DNA from 2 places in the Lactococcus sp. genome. Region 1 is predicted to be linked to the other one. Evidence: riboswitches for the same ligand, from Rfam matches in the RefSeq annotation. Region 1 holds a riboswitch; the other holds the start of a gene.
The links. Region 1 has a riboswitch for FMN ahead of ribD (bifunctional diaminohydroxyphosphoribosylaminopyrimidine deaminase/5-amino-6-(5-phosphoribosylamino)uracil reductase RibD). Riboswitches for the same ligand answer to the same signal wherever they lie in the genome.
Positions count from the first base shown of each region.

Region 2: another riboswitch for FMN. It lies ahead of RSC39_RS06200 (ECF transporter S component); the one in region 1 lies ahead of ribD (bifunctional diaminohydroxyphosphoribosylaminopyrimidine deaminase/5-amino-6-(5-phosphoribosylamino)uracil reductase RibD).

Region 1 covers NZ_JAVXIY010000006.1:30,481-40,995, forward strand. Annotated here, with positions in the region: gene parE (DNA topoisomerase IV subunit B) at 1-1,345, shown strand, start outside; gene RSC39_RS06965 (GNAT family N-acetyltransferase) at 1,453-1,965, shown strand; gene RSC39_RS06970 (isochorismatase family cysteine hydrolase) at 1,986-2,522, shown strand; gene RSC39_RS06975 (3'-5' exonuclease) at 2,515-3,348, shown strand; gene RSC39_RS06980 (GNAT family N-acetyltransferase) at 3,345-3,794, shown strand; gene parC (DNA topoisomerase IV subunit A) at 4,119-6,593, shown strand; gene RSC39_RS06990 (magnesium transporter CorA family protein) at 6,619-7,524, opposite strand; FMN riboswitch at 7,721-7,837, shown strand; gene ribD (bifunctional diaminohydroxyphosphoribosylaminopyrimidine deaminase/5-amino-6-(5-phosphoribosylamino)uracil reductase RibD) at 8,017-9,105, shown strand; gene ribE (riboflavin synthase) at 9,105-9,752, shown strand; gene RSC39_RS07005 (bifunctional 3,4-dihydroxy-2-butanone-4-phosphate synthase/GTP cyclohydrolase II) at 9,764-10,515, shown strand, end outside.
Region 2 covers NZ_JAVXIY010000005.1:68,453-78,967, reverse strand. Annotated here, with positions in the region: partial or broken gene RSC39_RS06235 (nucleoside-triphosphate diphosphatase) at 1-68, shown strand, start outside; gene RSC39_RS06230 (metallophosphoesterase) at 107-610, shown strand; gene cbpB (cyclic-di-AMP-binding protein CbpB) at 641-1,102, shown strand; gene xerD (site-specific tyrosine recombinase XerD) at 1,080-1,796, shown strand; gene RSC39_RS06215 (segregation/condensation protein A) at 1,827-2,555, shown strand; gene scpB (SMC-Scp complex subunit ScpB) at 2,548-3,114, shown strand; gene RSC39_RS06205 (pseudouridine synthase) at 3,101-3,820, shown strand; FMN riboswitch at 3,919-4,055, shown strand; gene RSC39_RS06200 (ECF transporter S component) at 4,170-4,790, shown strand; gene RSC39_RS06195 (ABC transporter transmembrane domain-containing protein) at 4,941-6,758, shown strand; gene RSC39_RS06190 (ABC transporter ATP-binding protein) at 6,742-8,526, shown strand; gene RSC39_RS06185 (XRE family transcriptional regulator) at 8,647-9,405, shown strand; gene RSC39_RS06180 (hypothetical protein) at 9,419-9,607, shown strand; ribosomal protein L10 leader region at 10,239-10,364, shown strand; gene rplJ (50S ribosomal protein L10) at 10,390-10,515, shown strand, end outside.

The DNA.
Region 1 (10,515 bases):
GGCCTTTCTTTTAAAAGAAGTAACGATTAGTCTTGAAGATAAACGTACGGATGAAAAAGAAGAATTTCATTATGAAAATGGAGTTCAGGATTTTGTAGCCTACCTGAATGAAGACAAAGATAGCTTAACTCCAGTTCTTTATTTTGAAGGAAAGCAAGATGGTTTTGAAGTTGAAGTTGCCCTCCAATATAATGATGGCTATTCAGAAAATATTCTTTCGTTTGTCAATAATGTTCGGACTAAAGATGGCGGAACACACGAAGCAGGTTTAAAAACAGCCATCACTAAGGCAATGAACGAATATGCTCGTAAAGTCAATTTGCTTAAAGATAAAGATAAAAATCTGGAAGGGTCTGATTATCGTGAAGGTTTAACGGCAGTTTTATCTGTATTAATTCCAGAGGAACATCTCCAATTTGAAGGACAAACCAAAGATAAATTGGGTTCACCTTTGGCTCGTCCAGTGGTGGACAGCCTCGTTTCTGAAAAATTAAGTTTTTATTTGATGGAAAATGGTGAATTGGCTCAAAACCTGATTCGTAAAGCAATCAAAGCGCGTGAAGCACGTGAAGCAGCTCGTAAAGCACGCGAAGATTCTCGAAATGGTAAAAAATCTAAAAAAGATAAGGGTCTTTTGTCAGGAAAATTAACACCTGCCCAAACAAAAAATCCAAATAAAAACGAACTCTATTTGGTCGAAGGGGATTCAGCGGGCGGCTCTGCCAAACAAGGACGAGACCGAAAATTCCAAGCCATTTTGCCTTTACGTGGGAAAGTAATTAACACCGAAAAAGCAAAAATGCAAGATATTCTCAAAAATGAGGAGATCAATACCATGATTTATACGATTGGTGCTGGTGTTGGTGTAGATTTTACTTTGGCTGACCGTAATTATGATAAAGTGATTATCATGACCGATGCGGATACTGATGGGGCACACATTCAAACACTTTTATTGACTTTCTTCTATCGCTATATGAAACCTCTTGTAGAAGCTGGACATGTTTATATTGCGCTTCCTCCACTTTATAAAATGAGTGAAGGAAAAGGGAAAAAAGAGAAGATAGAGTACGCTTGGACCGATGGCGAGCTAGCAGAACTTCGTAAGCAGTTCGGTAAAAATGCAAATCTTCAACGTTATAAAGGACTTGGGGAAATGAATGCTGACCAACTTTGGGAAACAACGATGGACCCAGAAACTCGGACACTGATTCAAGTAAGAATTGATGATGCCGCACAGGCTGAAAAACGTGTTTCCGTGCTGATGGGAGATAAAGTTGAACCACGTCGTAAATGGATTGAAAATAATGTGAAATTTACGATGGAAGAAGATACAGCTTTCTAAACAATTTTATTCAAATAATTACCTCGATTTTTCGAGGTTTTTTGCTCAATTTTGTGATAAAATGGAAGAAATTCAGGGTTGAGAGGGTCAAGCGAGGAGGCATGTAAGTGGAATTGAAAAGTGAGCGGATAAGCATTCGTGAATTCAGAGCTGATGATGTGACTGACCTCTATGAAATTCTTGGCGATGAGAAAGTGATGTTTTATTGTGAACCTGCTTATTCATTTGAAATGACAAAGGCGTTCTTGATAGAATTTTGTTTAGGGAAACGACCTGTTCCTGATTTTGCTCTGGTTTTGAAAACGAGTGGAAAAGTCATTGGCTATCTTTTGTTCAAATCCTTAGATTCTAAAAATGAAAAACTTTTTGAGCTTGGTTGGTGGATTAATCAAAAGTTTTGGCGTCAGGGCTTTGCTTATGAAGCTTGTCAGCTTCTAATCAATCACGCATTTACTGAAAAAATTGCTGACAGAATTGTCAGTGAAACAATTGACCAAAATCGGACGAAATCTCTGATGGAAAAATTGGGCATGACGAAAATTGAACTTGAAAAAAGGCAGGAAAAGGATAATTCTGGTCTTCTACATGACGTCATTTGGTACGAACTGAAAAACAAATAATAATAACGAAAAGAGAAGCAATGCAAAATTCAGCATTAATTATTATTGATTTACAAGCATTCATTAAAAAATTAGCAAAAAAAGCTGAACCTTATGGTTGGGATAAAATCATTGAGAACAATCGAGCGCTGATTGCCGCTTTTGACCAAGCAAATCAGCCGGTTTATTTAGTGACAGTTGAGCCAAAAATACTTTGGAAATCCGCTAAAGAAGCTTTTTCTCGCATGATTCTACAAGATGAATTAGATAATAATTCAAGATTGCATAAGTTAGTAAAATTTGGCCCATCAGCATTTAAACAATCAGACGATGGCTTAGCTGATGAGCTAAAAAAACTTTCTGTCAGTAAAATCTATGTTACAGGGGTTTCGTTGAGTAATGGTGTCGTCAAAACAGCCAAGGATGGAGCTGAATCTGCTTTTGAGTCTTTCATTATCGAAGATGCTTGCGCTGACAGAAAGTTAAAAAACTTCCAGAAAACGCTGACAGAAATTCCTAAATTTGGGAAAGTCATTAAAACAAAAGAAATTATTGAGGAACTAAATAAAAATGTCTGAGAAATATGTCGTATTTGACTTTGAAACCACAGGATTTTCTGCACAAAAAAATGAAATTATTCAAATTGGTGCGGTAAAATATGATGAAAATAATCAAGAACTTGCCAGATTTAATCAATTAGTAAAAAACCAACGTTCTTATGTTTCGACAGAAATTACCCAATTGACTGGGATAAAACCAGCGGATTTATTGAATCAACCAACGATTGAAGAAATCTTACCTGATTTTTTAGATTTTATCAAAGGTCATTTATTAGTGGCACATAACGCACCTTTTGATATTTCATTCCTCTATCAAGCGATTATTGATTGCGCCATCACCGATGTTGAAGCTTTTCGTGTTTATGATACTTTAGCAGAAAGTAAAAAACTTCTGACCATGTCCTCTTATGCTTTGGAAAATTTCAAAGATTTACTGGAAATGAATGATTTACGTTCGCATGATGCCCTTAATGACTGTCTAATTACAGCTAAACTCTATCAATATTTACAAAAAATTGAAGAAGTTGAGCGGTCAGTAGAATCAGAAGTTGCTGACGAACTTGGTCAGTTAGATTTATTTGGTGACAGTTCTGATGAAATTACTGACAGCATTCGTCGAAAGTTAAACTTACCCATTACCAAGGCTTTGGTCTACTATCAGCAAAATTTGGAACGAAAATGGGAACGGTTTGAAGTTCTAGGAATTTCGGTTGAACGAGAATATTCTACAGGTTCAAGTCTAAAAATTCGTTTACATAATTCAGAAAAAGTGAAAATTCATTCTGATTTTCTAAAAGAAATGCAAAAAGCCAATTTCGTCACGATTATGGAGGAAGAGAAATGACAGCAATTTGGAAATTAAAAAAATTTAATCAATTAACAACAGACGAGATGTATCAACTTTTGAGTTTGCGTACGGCTGTCTTTGTTGTGGAGCAAAATTGTCCTTACCAAGAACTTGACGGTAAAGACCAAGAGGCGCAACATCTTTGGTTAGAAAATGACAAAGGAGAATTGATGGCTCTTTGTCGCCTTCTTCCACAAGGGATTTCATTTAATGAAGCCTCGATTGGTCGGGTCCTTGTTAATCCTGAATTTCGTGGACAAAATCTCGGACGGGGTCTTATTGATAAGGCTTTGGAAGTTCTCAAAGAAAATGGGGAAGCAGCAGTAACTATCGAGGCCCAATATTATTTACGAGATTTTTATGCTTCATTTGGCTTTGTTGAAAATTCAGAACCCTTTTATGAAGACGATATTAAACATGTAAATATGATATTGAACTTCTAACGTAAATCTTTTGCTGACAGCTTTGTCTAAAAATGCCGTTTGTGTTTTTTGCACCTTACGGGTTTTTTACTGTTTTCGTCAGTAATTTTTTTGCTTGAAATCAATCTGTCAGTAGCTTTAAAAATGATAAACACTTTCCTTCCTTTTGCCCAATAAATAATGTGTCAGTTTTTTTCGTTTTAATTTTGTGGTAGAATAGGAAAAGTGATTTTATATTATAGTCTGATAGACTAGAAGAACTGTCAGTAAAAATCATTCTTATTATAAGTTAATAAAAAAATTAGTATAAAAATTAAAGAAATTTTCTAAAAAGAAAGTTGAAATATGTCAAACATTCAAACCTTACCATTAGAAGATATAATGGGCGACCGATTTGGTCGATATTCAAAATATATCATTCAGGAGCGGGCGCTACCCGACATCCGTGATGGTTTAAAACCCGTACAGCGTCGAATTCTTTATTCGATGAACAAAGACGGAAATACCTTTGATAAGTCCTACCGTAAGTCAGCCAAATCGGTCGGGAACGTCATGGGTAATTTCCACCCACATGGAGATAGCTCAATCTATGAAGCGATGATTCGGATGAGTCAAGACTGGAAAATGGGCGAACCTTTAATTGAAATGCACGGGAATAACGGTTCAATGGATGGTGATCCACCTGCCGCAATGCGTTATACAGAAGCTCGTCTCTCAGAAATTTCTGGTTACCTTTTATCAGATATTGAGAAAGATACCGTAAGTCAGGCTTGGAACTTTGATGATACAGAGAAAGAACCAACCGTTTTACCAGCTGCTTTTCCAAATCTTTTAGTCAATGGTTCAACCGGGATATCAGCCGGTTATGCCACGGATATTCCTCCTCATAATCTTGGCGAAGTGATTGATGCCACCATTCACATGATTGACCACCCTAAAGTCGATGTTGACAAAATCATGGAATTTTTACCTGGACCCGATTTTCCTACTGGCGGAATCATTCAAGGGAAAGGCGAGATTAGAAAAGCTTATGAAAAAGGTAAAGGCCGCATTGTTGTTCGTTCAAAAGTTGATATTGAACCAATGAAAGGTGGGCGTGAGCAACTTATCGTCACTGAAATTCCATTTGAATTAAATAAAGCAAATTTGGTCAAGAAAATTGATGATGTTCGTGTCAATGCAAAAGTCCCAGGTATTGCTGAAGTTCGTGATGAATCTGACCGCGAAGGATTGCGGATTGCAATTGAATTGAAAAAAGAAGCCGATAGTCAACTTGTTTTAAATTACTTGTTTAAAAATACTGATTTACAAGTGAATTATAACTTTAACATGGTTGCTATTGACAACATGACACCTGTCCAAACCGGCGTTTTGCAAATGCTACGTTCTTACGTAAAACATCGGGAAGATGTCATCATCAAACGCTCGCAATTTGACCTAAATAAAGCGGAAAAAAGACTTCACTTAGTTGAAGGATTGATTCGTATGGTTTCCATTTTAGATGAAGTGGTGGCGACGATTCGTGCTTCTGAAAATAAAGCAGACGCTAAAGAAAATATTAAAGTTTCATTTGGATTTACTGAAGAACAAGCCGAAGCTATTGTTACTTTACAACTTTATCGTTTGACAAATACCGACATTGTCACTTTGCAAAATGAACAAGCAGAGTTAGAACAAAAAATTCTCGAACTTAAAGCAATTATTAATGACGAACGGACACTCTTTAATTTAATGAAGCGCGAACTGCGTGAAGTGAAGAAAAAATTTGCCAGACCACGCCGTAGTGAACTTCAAGATGAAGTGCAAACCATTGAGATAGAAGCTAGTGAATTGATTGTCGCTGAAGATACTGTCGTTTCAGTAACTCGTTCAGGTTATATCAAACGAACATCACCTCGGTCATTTGCTTCATCAGCACTTGAAGAAATCGGGAAACGTGATGATGACGAGTTGCTTTACTATGCTAATGCTAAAACAACACAACATCTCTTGATTTTCACAAATCTTGGTAATGTGATTTACCGTCCAATTCATGAACTTTCTGACGTTCGCTGGAAGGATATTGGAGAACATTTGTCACAAAGTCTTTCTAATTTTTCATCTGATGAAAAAGTAATTTATGTTCAAATTGTTGATGCATTTGCAGGTGAAAATCTAGTCGTGGCTACACGAAATGGACAAATTAAACAAATTGAACGTGAAAGTTTTTCACCATGGCGAACTTACCGCTCGAAATCAACTCCTTATGCTAAACTTAAAGGAAATGATGATGAAGTTGTGCTCATTAGTCCTGTTCAATTTACTGACCTCATGCTTATTTCTGAAAATGGCTATGCCCTCCGCTTTAATCTTGATGATGTTCCAGTCTTGGGTGCTAGAGCAGCAGGTGTGAAGGCAATGAATCTTAAAAATGATGATAAGATAAAAGCAGCTTTCTTTGTCAACTCAAATAGTTGGTATCTGTTGACTCAACGGGCATTTATCAAACGAGTTAAAACAGAGGATATTCCAGCCACATCACGAGCAAATCGAGGGCTTCAAGTTTTAAGAACATTGAAGACAAATAACCATACCGTATTTGCGGCTGGCTTAATCAAGTCAACTGCTGATTTATCAGCATTGACCGAAGAATTAGATTTGTTCAGTCAAGCTAAAGCACCAGCGACAAAAGAAACTGATGAACAAGTATTAGAAGTTATCAGTGAGACTGGCAAGAAATATGATATTAATTTGTGCGATTTATCATTATCAGATCGAACAAGCAATGGACATCCAATTGCTGATGACCTTGAAAAAATTGCAAGCGTAAAAATAAAATAAAAAAATCAGCTTTTGCTGATTTTTTTTATTGTCTTCGACCAATAATATAACGAAAGAGGGCGGCATATAGTAGCCAAAGAATGATACATGCGCCAATAATCCAGACCCAAGCATCTTTTTGATGAGTGAGCGGAAGCGGAACATTCATTCCAAAAAAACCAGTAATGACGGCCAAACCAGCTAAAAGAACTGATACGATAGTTAAGGTCGTCATATTATCATTTAGATTATTATTAAGGACATTATTATAAGTTCCGGCCAACTGTTCAAGAATTTGTGCATTGAGCTGAGTCATACTTGCAAGCTGTTGGGCTTCGATTATCGCATCTTCAAGCTGTTCTTTTTCAGTTTCATTGAACTGTCTGTAAATACTTTTAGTTTTAAGCTGCTCAAGTAGTAAAGTATTTTGATTGGCACTAGACACAATGTAGAGCATTCCCGTTTCAATATCAGAAAGTGCGAGCAAATTTTTCTTGGTTGTTTTTTCACGCAATTTTTGATTAATTTCTTCTTTAGACTTATCAATTTTTTCCAAATAAGGAAAGAAAGCCTCGGAAATTAAAAATAAACTGATAAAAAGAAGTTGATAGACCGTTTGTGGCTTATTTTGTAAACAATAACTTTTTATTTGATTAATTAAGTATTCATTTTCTGGATGATAGAGTGTAATTAATCGTTTTTTTTGTGCTACAAAGGTAACGGGAACTGTCTTGTAATGAGCTTCTGACTTGAGTAAATCTAAACTATTAAAAATAAGCACAAAGTCTTGGCTGTCAGGAATAAATTCTGTATGGGGACGTTCGTTTTTATCTTCGGCATATTGAAGTGTTTCTAGGTCAATGCCATAAGTAGCAAGCTCAGAAGTATTTCTAAGGTCCTCAACATTAAAAGAAAGCCAAGTGAGCTGATCATTTATTTTTATTTCTTGCATGATATTATCCTATTGTTCTAATAGAGCCATTTTAGCAAAATTGTAATTTTTGAGCAAATATATAAATATAATATTATTTGATAAATAAATATATCATTAGACTTTTGATAGGACCTTCAAAATAATTATTTTAAAGAATACGTTTTTATATCTTGACAATCTTTAAAATTAAATGCTATACTTTAGCTACAATTTAATAAATCTTCAGGGCAGGGTGGAATTCCCTACCGGCGGTATAGCCCGCGAGCTGCTAGCAGCATGATTCGGTGAAACTCCGAGGCCGACAGTATAGTCTGGATGAAAGAAGATAAAAACCCATAATACTCATGATAGTATTATGTCTATTTAGCCTTAAACTCTGGAGTGAATCTATCTAATTCACTCCATTTTTGGTTTTTTTTGAGCTGTTTTTTTGCTTGAATAAAATAGAAAATTATCCTAAGCCCTTGAAATATTATTTTGGGGCTTATTTTTTTTAGAAAGGATAAATGGATGGAAAATGATGAGCATTTTATGAATTTAGCAATCCTACTAGCTCGAAAAGGCGAGGGAAACGTTAATCCAAATCCTCAAGTAGGAGCGATTATTGTCAATGATGGTCGAATTATTGGTCAAGGTTATCATGAGAAATATGGAGAAGCACATGCGGAAATCAATGCATTTAAATCTTGTATAGAATCACCGAAGGGGTCAACCATTTATGTGACCTTAGAACCTTGTGCCCACCAAGGCAAGCAACCGCCTTGTTTTGAAGCAATCATCAAAAATAAAGTGAAGCGTGTAGTCATTGGGAGTCTAGACCCAAATCCTTTAGTAGCTGGTAAGGGAATTGAAGCAATGAAAAAAGCTGGAATTGATGTTTCATTAAAAGTTCTAGAAAAAGAGTGCAAAGACTTAAATAAGATTTTTTTTCATTACGTCACTCAAAGAACCCCCTACGTCATGATGAAGTATGCGATGACTCTTGATGGAAAAATTGCGACTTATAAAGGTCAATCCAAATGGATTACAGGTGAAAAAGCAAGACAAAAGGTACATGAAGACCGTTCACGTTTCATGGCAATCATGATTGGTGTTGAAACACTTCTGAAAGATGACCCACAATTAACTGCCAGAATAAAAAATGGGATAAATCCAATTAGAATTATTTGTGATACTCAACTTCGAACTCCTCTTACGTCTAAGATTGTTTCTACTGCATTTAAAATTCCAACAATCATTGCTACCTCAAATGAAAACATTCAAAAACATCAAGCTTTTATTGAAGCTGGTTGTGAGATTTTACTAGTTTCTTCCATATCTGAACATTTGGATTTGAAAGATTTAATCACTAAGTTAGGAGAAAGAGAAATTGATAGTCTTATTTTAGAAGGGGGAGCAAGACTCAACGCTTCAGCATTAAAAGCAGGAATTGTTCAAAAAGTTCAGGCCTATATTGCCCCTAAAATATTTGGTGGGAAAGAAGCTCGAAGTCCTGTTGAAGGACAAGGAGTAGAGCATCCCAATCAAGCCTATTTACTAGACCGACCGAAAGTGGTCTATTTAGGAGAAGATATATTATTAGAAAGTGAGCTCATTTAATGTTTACAGGAATTATTGAGGAAATAGGAGAAGTAACTCAAATTCAAAAGAGAGATAAGTCGTCTAAATTAAGCATTCGAGCTTCCAGCATCTTCGAAGATTTAAAACTTGGGGATTCTATCTCAACAAATGGTCTCTGTTTGACTGTTTCCGCATTTAATCATAAAGAATTTACAGCAGATGTTATGCCAGAGAGTTTCAAGCGTTCAAATTTAGGGGAATTAAAAGTAGGAAGTAAAGTTAATTTAGAGCGAGCAATGGCTCTAAATGGTCGATTTGGCGGGCATATTGTTTCAGGGCATATTGATGGCACAGGAAAGATTTTATCAATCAAGAAGGAAGAAAATGCGGTTTGGTTTGAAGTTCAAACAACTGTAGACTTAATGAAATATGTTGTTGAAAAAGGCTCTATTACGATTGATGGCATCAGTCTTACGGTGGCTCATGTGACTTCAAAATCTTTTAGTGTGTCAATAATTCCTCATACTATCAAAGAGACCATATTGTCTGGAAAGAAGGTTGGAGATAAAGTTAATTTGGAGAACGATATATTGGGTAAATATATCGAAAAATTACTTACTGGGAAAGATTCTTTTACAGGGCCTTCCTTGCTGACAAAGGATAAAATAATTGATTATGGATTTTAAGAGGAGATAAAATGTTTCAATATAATACAGTAGAAGAAGCCTTAACAGCCCTTAAAGCAGGTGAAATAATTATTGTCACTGATGATGAGAATAGAGAAAATGAAGGAGATCTGATTTGTGCAGCCGAAATGATTAGTCCAGAAAAGATAAATTTCATGGCCAGTCAGGCAAAGGGATTAATTTGTAGTCCGATGAGTGAAAAATATGCTAAGAGTCTGCATTTGTCAGCAATGACGGAGAGAAATACAGACAACCACGGGACAGCTTTTACTGTTTCTGTCGATCATGTAGAGACAAGTACAGGGGTATCAGCCTTTGACCGTTCGCTGACTATTAGAAAACTTGCTGATGAAGAAAGTTCAGTCGAAGATTTTCGAAGACCTGGTCATGTCTTTCCTCTGATTGCAAAGAAAAATGGAGTCTTAGAACGCAATGGACACACAGAAGCAACAGTTGATTTGTTACGACTTGCTGGTCTAAAGGAAGTGGGAGTTTGTGTTGAAATAATGGCCGAAGATGGCAGCATGATGCGCACAGAAGAACTTCAAGAAAAAGCAAAAGAATGGGACTTGAATTTTATTACAATCAAGGCCATACAAGAATATCGAAAACAAAATGAACAACTGGTTGAGCAAGTTACCAGAGCGAAACTTCCAACAAAATATGGTTATTTTGAAATCTTTGGGTTTGTCAATAAAACAAATGGTGAGCATCATGTCGCCCTAGTTAAGGGGGACATTGGAGAGGGAGAAGCAGTGCTTTG
Region 2 (10,515 bases), on a different contig from region 1:
AACTTTCACATCGAGGTCAAGCACTAAGAAAATTAATGCAAGAACTTCCAGAATGGTTAGAGAAATAAAATTAACATAAAATTAATTATGTAAAAGAGAGGTGCTTATGTTTGTAGTAATGTCTGATTCACACTATGATCGTGAAGTGGTTGAATCTATAAAATCTAAGTATTTGAACGAAGCAACAGCAATATTTCACTGTGGGGATTCAGAACTTCCGAGCTCTGATGAAATTTGGAATGGAATAACTGTTGTTGCGGGGAACTGTGATTATGATGATGGCTATCATGATTTTCTTACTCAAACGGTTGAGGGAAAAAAGGTATTAATTACACATGGTCATCTCTATTATGTTGGTTTGGGCCTAGAACGGTATTCTTATTTTGCTGAAGAACAAGGGGCTGATATTGCCCTATTTGGTCATATTCATCAACCAGTAGCGCAAAAAATAAATAATATTCTTTATGTAAATCCCGGTTCGGTTGCACAACCTAGAGGGAAGTATGATATCAAAATGTATGCTATAATTGAAATTGACGGAGATGAATATATAGTTTCTTATCGAAATCTCCAACATGAACCTATTCCTGAACTACAATTTAGACTCTGAGTCTACAAAGCTCTTTAAGGAGTAACTTACATGATTGATAAAAAAATTGAGGATTTTATTTTGAATCAAAGTGAAACCTTTATGATTCCAGCCTCAAATGTCGCTGTACTTTACGCAGAGCATAATATCGCACATGCGAAACTTATGCTTAGCCAGTACAAATATTCACGAGTTCCAGTTTTGAATGAAAGAAAAGAATATGTGGGAGTTTTAGGTTTAACAGAAATTGTTGAATTTGAAATGGAACAAAATTTCTTTTTTGAAAAGTTACACAATACATCTATTTCTGAAATTGTTAACAAAGAGGTCCAAACGGTTGGTCCCACAGTAACTTTGGAAGAAATGATGCACAAATTAATTAAGGAGCCCTTTCTACCAGTTGTCAAAAGGCAGGAATTTATGGGAATCGTAGTTCGTCAAGAAATATTGAAGGCTTTTAGTGCCTTCGCTCACGACTTTACAAAATATTATGAAATTACCAAACGAGATTGAGGAGTATTTAGTAAGTAGAAACTTTTCTGAAAATACTCGCTCAAATTATTATTATGACTTAGTCTATTTGCAGGCTTTTTTTGAAGATAAGTCTGTCACAGAAGAAGCACTAGAGCTTTACAAACACCAGCTTAGTAAACTCTCTCCCGCGGCACAACGTCGAAAAATTTCGAGTGCCAACCAATATTTTCTATTTTTATATGAAAATAAAAAAATAAACCAGTTTTTCAAAATTAAGCAAGTTGTTCAGAAAAAAACTCAAAGTTCTGAGAGTTATCATCCTATGATAAAAGAATTTCCAGAATTTTATGGACCTCTAAGTTGTCCAGGGCAATTTTTAGCTTTATTGATATTAGAATTTGGTCTTAATTTTGCAGAGATTCAAAAATTAAAATGGGAAAATTTTAATTGGAATTTTAAATATCTCACAATCGAAAAAGCTGGAATAAAACGAGTCTTACCCATTCGAGAAAAATTTGCCATCAGAGTTAAGGCCATAAAAAATGCCGATGAATTATTTGCAAAATCTCGCCAATTCCTATATACAGAATTAAAGAAATTCACTAATTATTCTTCTAAAGAGATTAGGGAACAGTATATTTTGCATCAGGTAAAAGCGGGAAAAACAATATATGAGTTGGCTAACTTACTTGGCTTAAGTACAATTACTACCTTAGAAAAATATTATAGATAGGATTTTTACACTATTTTAATTATGTAAATTATGATCAAAGAAATCAATATAAAAATTAAAAACTTTGAGGGTCCGCTTGATCTTCTCTTACATTTAGTTAGTCAGTACGAAATGGACATCTTTGAAGTCCCTTTAGTACCGGTGATTGAACAGTACCTTATCTATATCCAAACGATGAAAGAACTTGAGTTGGAGTTGGCTGGTGAATATATGCTGATGGCAAGTCAGTTGATGTTGATAAAATCAAGAAGACTTTTGCCAACGGTGACCGAAACTTTTATAGAAGATACCGAGCAGCTTGAATATGATTTATTAGCTCAAATCGACGAATATCGGAAGTATAAAATGCTTTCAGAGGATTTGGACGAATTGCATCAAGAACGTAGTCATTATTATTCTAAATCGAAAACTGAAATCATCACAGATGAGACAGTCTTATTGCAAGATAAAACGGCATTGGATTTGTTCTTAGCCTTTAGTAAAATTTTGGAATTACAAAGGCAACAAATTGAAGATGATAATACAATGATTGCAGCTGAAAAATTTACGATTGCGGATAAAATTTTTGAATTAAATCAAAAATTTACAGAACAAAAAATATGTAAATTTACAGATTTATTTTCAGATAAAACCAATAAAGATGAACTCGTCACAACATTTATGGCTCTTCTAGAATTGATTAAAAATCAGCAAGTTTCTTTTTCTCAAGGAGAGCTCTTTGGAGAAATTATTTTAGAAAGAAAAGAAATTAGTGAATAAGACAGCGACATGTGAACTTTTACTTTTTGTATCTGGAGAAGCTGGTTTAACATTGACAGAGTTGTCATCACTGACAGAAATGTCTAAACAAGCTTGTCAGCAACAAATTGATTATTTGAAAGAAAAATATCATTCTGATAGAGAATCAGCTTTGACAATTATTGAAACGGCTGGAAAATATCGTATGGCCACAAAAGAAGACTTTTCAGAGATTCTTAAAAATTATGCGAAAACTCCACTTAACCAATCTTTGTCAAAATCTGCTCTTGAAGTTCTTTCAATAATTGCTTACAAACAACCATTAACGCGTATTGAGATTGATCAATTACGCGGAGTTAACTCGTCAGGTGTTTTATCTACGCTTCGTGCTTTTGATTTAGTTGAAAAAGTAGGGCAAGTTGAAGCACCGGGACGTCCTAGCCTTTATGCGACTACTGAATTTTTCCTAGATTATATTGGTATCAATAATTTAGAAGAATTACCTGAAATTGATGAGTCAAGATATGTGGCAGAACAACAAACCCTATTTAACGAAAGTGAAGAAAATGAGAATCAATAAATATTTGGCCCATGCAGGAGTGGCAAGCAGACGTAAAGCAGAAGAACTAATTTTGGCGGGAAAAGTGACAGTTAATAATGTCCCGATGACAAATTTAGGTTATCAAGTTTCAACTGGAGATGTCGTCGAAGTTAATGGAGTGGCAGTTTATAATGAAGAACCTGTTTATTATCTATTGAACAAACCAAGAGGTTATATTTCTTCTGTCAGTGATGATAAAGGACGTCAAACGGTGATGGATTTAATGCCTCAAGTTAAAGAACGTATCTATCCAGTAGGGCGTTTGGACTGGGATACTAGTGGCTTACTTTTACTCACGAACGATGGGGAATTCACAAATATGATGACTCACCCAAGTCACGGTGTTGATAAAGTTTATGTGGCCAAGGTTGAAGGACAAGCGAACAAAGAAAACTTGCGTCCCTTAACACTTGGAATGACGATTGAAGGTAAGAAAGTTAGCCCGGCTCGTTATGAAATTATCAAACAAGAAAAAACAAAAAACCATTCAATTGTTAGCTTGACGATTCATGAAGGTCAAAATCATCAAGTTAAGAAGATGTTTGCTGCTGCTGGACTTCCAGTACAAAAATTAAGTCGTATTCAATATGGAACACTTACATTGGATGGACTGCCTACAGGACAATTCCGTCGTTTGAGTAAAAAAGAAGTTTCTCAATTGATTAATGCTGCGCAAGGAAATTAAGCTGATTATTATAAAAGACAATTCTGGTAAAGAGTTGTTTTTTTATTTCTTAAGCAAATCTTATTCTTGATAAGCAAACTATTTTTGTGCTATAATGAGATTATCTTCAGGGCACCGTGTAATTCGGGACCGGCGGTAAATAAGGCTTTGACCTTATGACTCCGCGATTCGCTACGGCGATTGAAGCAGTGAAACTCTGCTAGCGACAGTAAAGTCTGGATGGAAGAAGATGAACAATTTTTGCAGAGTAATCGACCTTGGTCGGCTTACTGTTTTTAGCTAAACCAAAAATGTCTATCAACTTCCTCGAAATTTGAAGAATTATTTTCTCATATTTGGAGGTTTTTTTATGTCTAAAACACGTCGGATGGTATTAATTGCCATGCTTGCTGCATTATCAACAATTTTATTGTTGCCAATTTTGCAGTTTCCGTTATTGCCTGGAATTGATTTTATGAAAGTGGAACTTTCAATCATTCCTGTACTTATAGGAGTCTTTACTTTAGGATTGGGTGATGGATTTATTATCCTCTTTATTCGCTCTGTCTTATGGTATCTTCTATTTAATCAAGGCCCATCAACATGGATTGGAGTTCCAATGAACTTTGTTGCTCTAGGAATTTTCATGGCCATCGTTTGGTTCTTTACAAAGAAGAAGTTTTCAATTAAAAATTATACAGTTGGGATTGTCTTAGCGACTATTGCTTCAGTCCTTGTAATGATGGTATTGAATGTTTTCTATGCTCTACCATTATATCGCCTGGCTGCAGGATTTGATGTTGACAAAATTTTTGCTGGAGCAACACATCTCTTTAACATGGGTTCGCTATCAGTTACTTTAAATCCAACTTACCTCTTAACAGTTGTTTTACCTTTCAATGCCTTGCAATATATCATTTTTGCCCTTGTTTTCGGCTTGATTGTTACTGTATTCAAAAAAAATAAAGTAGTTAAGTTCTATAATGCGTAAATAGCTTATAAAAAGAAGTCTCACTTTTTGTTGAAACTTCTTTTTTTTATTAAAAATATGGGCAATAATGGTTTAAATAGTCTGTTTTAATCGCTTTCTTTATGGTATACTAATATTTAGAATATTATATAATAAATTGGAATAAACTGTATGAAAATTTTTAAAGATTTGTGGTGGTTTTTTAAGGCAGAGAGAAAAGGTTATGGCGTTGGTCTATTGGCCCTTTTTATTGTCTCTTTGACACACTTGATTCCACCTTTAATTATTGGAAAAATCATTGACCATATTGTTAAGCGAAACTTGACTTTATCTTTAATTCTGAGTTTTTCTGGTATTTTACTGTTGACGGCTTTTGTTGAATATGGCTTTCGTTTTCTTTGGTCAACAAATATTTGGGGCGAAGCTTTTAAACTAGAAAAAATTATCCGTAGTCGTCTTTTTAGACATTTCTTGCGAATGGACACCCTTTTTTATCAAAGAAATCGAACGGGCGATTTGATGGCCCATGCGACGAATGACTTGCAAGCGATACAGAGTGTTGCTGGACTTGGGGTTTTGACTTGGGCGGATTCTTTAATGACGGGCGGGATGACAATCATCGCCATGCTTTTATTTATCGACTGGCGTTTGACGATTATTGCTGTCCTTCCTTTACCTTTGTTAGCGTTAGTATCTAAAATTTTGGGAGACAAAATTCATGTGAGTTTTGAACACGCTCAAGAAACATTTTCGGAAATGAATGATAAAGTTCAAGAATCAATCACAGGAATGAAAGCAATCAAATCTTTTGGCGAAGAAGAACAAGATATGGCTGATTTTCAAGATAAATTGGATAATATTGATAAAGCCTTTGTTCGGGTCAATTGGATTGATTCAATGTATGACCCTCTAATTACTCTGATTGTCGGATTATCTTACACTCTGACAATTCTTTTAGGGGGATATTATGTTGTTCATCATGTCTTAACCCTTGGTCAACTGGTTGCTTTTGTGACTTATATTGGAAATTTAGTTTGGCCGATGTTTGCAATTGGTGTCCTCTTTAATGTTATTGAACGTGGACGAGCTTCCTATAGTCGAGTAGATAAATTATTAGCTCAAAAAGCAGAATCTAAGATTTCTGAGGGGACTTTAAAAATGCCCAAAGAAGGTGATTTATCTTTTGATATTGAAAGTTTTACTTATCCGAATGAAAATGAAGGACGAAATCTGGAGAAAGTTCAATTTAATTTAAAAGAAGGTCAAGTTTTAGGTTTGGTTGGGCGGACTGGTGCAGGTAAATCAACAATCATTAAACTTTTAATGCGAGAGTTTGACCATTACAAAGGACAAATCACCTTTGCTGATCAGGATATAAAGAATTATCAGTTAGATGAGTATTTGCCAGCAATTGGTTATGTTCCACAAGAACATTTTCTATTTTCGATGTCTGTCAGAGACAATATTCGCTTTGCCAAGATATCAGCGAGTCAAGAAGAAGTTGAAATTGCAGCCAAAACGGCTGGAATTCATGATGATATTATTACTTTTCCTGAAGGATATGACACTTTGGTCGGTGAGCGTGGGGTTTCGCTTTCTGGTGGACAAAAACAAAGATTATCTATTGCGAGGGCACTGCTTATTCAGCCTAAATTATTGATTTTAGATGATGCATTATCAGCGGTTGACGCCAAGACCGAACAGTTGATTTTGTCAAACTTGAAGGCTCTGCGTCATGAGAGTTCAACACTGGTTGTCAGCCACAGATTGTCATCAGTAATGGAAGCTAATGAAATTCTTGTTTTAGACGAAGGAAAAATTATTGAGCGTGGTCTGCATGAAGATTTGGTGAAAACAGGGGGCTGGTATGCTCAAATGTGGCAAATGCAACAAATTGAAAGTCATTTAACAGCCACTGATAAAGATGAAAATTTACTGACAGGTTCGTCAGTAAATCGGGAAGGAGAAGAAAATGGAGAAATCTACTGACAAAATGTCTGTCAGAGAAAGTTGGCAAGTTTTTAAATTTATTTTTAAATTCTTACTTCCTTTCAAAAGGTATTTTATTTGGGCTTTTGTTTTTAGTGTGATTACAACAGCTCTGGCTTCACTGATGCCTTTTGTTTTATCAGTTTTTATGGATTCTTATTTGACTCCAATGAAGGCAAATGACCAGATTATTTTCTATTTTGCAGGACTTTATCTGCTTCTAGCAATAATTAATTCAATTGCTTTCTTTTTCAAATGGAATTATCTTCAGAATGGTTCAATTTTTGTCAATCAATACATTCGTAAGAAAGTTTATGGAAAAATTCATCAGCTAGGTATGAGATATTTTGATCAGAAGCCAACAGGCTGGCTGATAACCAGAATTACAAATGATACTGATTTATTTGATTTCTGGCAGACTTTATTTAATGCATTGACAAGTGTTCTTTCGATTGTCATTGCATTTGTTGCTTTGTTTGTTATTGACCACAAAATTGCTCTGGTAATGTTGTTGATTTTGCCATTATTGATTTTGGCAGTTATCATTTATCAAAAAGTGAGTACAAAAGTTTACCAAGCCATGCTTGCTAAACGTTCAGAGTTAAACACGAAATTAAATGAATACATTTCTGGTATGAGGATCATTCAACAGTTTCGTCAAGAAAGTCGTTTGGGAAATGAATTTGAAAAAACAAATGATGAATACTATGGTTATAGAAAAAAAGTCATTCAAATTAATGGTATTTTGCTGAGTCCTCTGGTAAACTTCTTGATGGCAATTTCTATTGTAGTAGTCTTACTGATGTATTCTAATCGGAGTTTACATGCAGTGGTTGAAGCAGGATTAATTTACGCCTTTATCAGTAATGTTCAAATTTACTTTAATCCTATTTCAGGACTAATGGATTCTTTGTCAAACTTTTCAAATGGTTTAGTGGCTTCTAGTCGAATTAAAACAATTATGGAAGAACAGGAATTTGCCCCAAAACAAGGAAATGAAAGTTCTGTCAGCCAAGCTCCACTGATTGAGCAAGGAAAAATTGAATTTCGAAATGTCAGTTTTTCTTATGACGGAGAACATCAAGTTTTGAAAAATATTTCTTTCATTGTAAATCCTGGAGAGACGCTTGCTTTTGTCGGACACACTGGTTCTGGTAAATCAAGTATTATCAATGTCTTTATGCGTTTTTATGAATTTATAGAGGGCCAAGTTTTGATTGATGACCAAGATATTCGGACCTTTACTAAAGAAGAACTTCGCCATAAAATTGGTTTAGTTTTACAGGATTCCTTTATGTTTGTGGCCTCTGTGACTGACAATATTAAAATGATGAATTCTCACATTACTGACGAAGCTGCGAAAGAAGCTGCGAGATTTGTTCAAGCTGACCATTTCATCAAGGATTTAGAAAATGGTTATGAAACAAAAGTGATTGAAGGTGGGGCTGCTTTTTCAGCTGGTGAGCGTCAGTTAATTAACTTTGCTCGGACAATCGTCCGAAATCCAAAGATACTCTTATTAGATGAAGCAACGGCTAATATTGATACTGAAACAGAAGCGCTTATCCAAGACGGGTTGACAAATATGCGTCAAAATCGAACGACAATGGCGATTGCTCATCGCCTATCAACAATCAAAGATGCTGACCAGATTTTAGTCTTAAATAAGGGAGAAATTATTGAACGAGGAAATCATGATGAACTCTTAGAGCTTAATGGATACTATGCTGACATGTATCGAATTCAAACATTACAAAAAGAACTTTGAAACCACTGTTATCAGTGGTTTTTATCTTTTTATCAGTTTATCTGATAAAAAGATTGACAAAAAATGAAATAAGAGATATAATATAAGAAAGTTTGATAAAGTGATAGAAAAGGAGAAGTTATGAATTTTGGTCAGAATTTAAAAAAACTCAGAAAAGAAGCTAAACTTACGCAAAGTCAATTAGCAGATAAACTAGGAATGAAACAAAATGCTTACGTCCTTTGGGAACAAAAGGCAACTAATCCAACTTTAGAATTATTAGAAAAGCTAGCAGATATATATGATTTACCCATTCAAGAATTAATCAAGAATCCTGATAATGGTGCAGAAAAACAATTAATTGAAAATTATCGTTCGCTGACAGGAGAACAACAGGAATCTGTCATTAATTTCACTGATTTTCTCATAGAACAGAATAAAGCAGATCTCATTGATTTGAAAACTTATAGACGTTCTTCATTACAGTATGCTGTTGTTGAAGACGAAGCGCTTTCAGCAGGTTTTGGTCAAACAGCTAATAATACAGGCGGACATTATAGAGCATATACAACAGAAAATCTTGGACGATATGATGGCGCTGCCAGAGTTAAAGGTGAATCCATGGAACCAGATTTTCCAAATTTTTCTATTGCAACATTCTTACACACAGGTTTTGGACGGAGTGGAGATGTCTATGCCATTGCTGAAGGAGATTTGGGAGAAGAACGCTTATATATTAAACAAGTATTTGAAGAAGAAGACGGAAATTTCCGAATTCATTCACTCAATCCAGACCCACAATACAAGGACTTTTATCTAGGACAGGAAGATAATTTCCGCATTATTGGGCCAGTGGTTGATAATTTTGAAGAGATTGAAGAATCACAAATTATAGATTAAATGAGGGCTTAAAATGAATTGGATAAGAGAAATTATGCCAATACTGGGGATTGGATTAATCTTTGTAGTTGTTTATGAACTTGTCCTATTGCTTTCACAAAAATTGATAGAAAATGACGACAAAGTGAAAGAAAAAAAGGAAAAAAAGATCATTAACGTGAAATTTTTTCACGGTTCAAAAAATCAGAAGAATATTGCATGAACTGAGATAAAAAATAAAATAAAATAAAAGTCGAAATGGTTCGGCTTTTTCTTTTGAAATAAATATTAAAGTGGTATAATCTTTTTGAATGCTTTTATGAAAGATAATAGTGGATTTTATAAATAACTTGGTATAGTTTTTTAATGCAAAATATTCATTGAAGTATGCTGAGATATTTTAAAAATAAATCCATTAGGAATATTAAATTATGTGATTTAGGAAGAAAATATTTTAAGGATATAATTTCATGACAAAGAGTAAGAATACTATTCGTCTAGGATTATTAGGGCAATGGTTATTTGCTATTTTCTTCCTATTGATAGTTACATTTAATTTGCCAAACATACCAGAGACTCATTTTTTGGGAAGCCTTTTGATATCGTTAGCTTTTATCCATTTATCTTGTTGATAGTTGGAAATTGGATTACACAGGCAGTTCCTTGGTTACTGCTGGACATGATGACTTTATTCTTTTCTATTTTTTATTTCGGTCTTGCTTATACTAGAATCTCAAAAGGAAAGCAATAAATATAGAAGATATTTTTCAGTAGATATAGATTAATAAAAGATAAATAGATTTCAAAGTAAGTTTATCCTTGCATTTCTAAAAAAACTTTGATATACTTATTTACGGTTCTAAAAGAACTGACCGAAGACAGTAGGGGACGAAAGTCATAAACTTCCTACCGAGGACAAATATCAAAATGATAATTGAACTCTCTATGTCTTTTGTGTGTAGAGATTTTTTGTTTCTACAACCAAAATAAAATGGAGGTAAAAAAATGAGCGATTACAAAGTAAATGAAGCAACAATTGCTAAGAAAGCAGAATTGGTTGATGTTTACGCACAAAAAATGACTGAAGCAGCATCTATCGTTGTTGCAGATTCACGTGGTTTATCAGTTGAT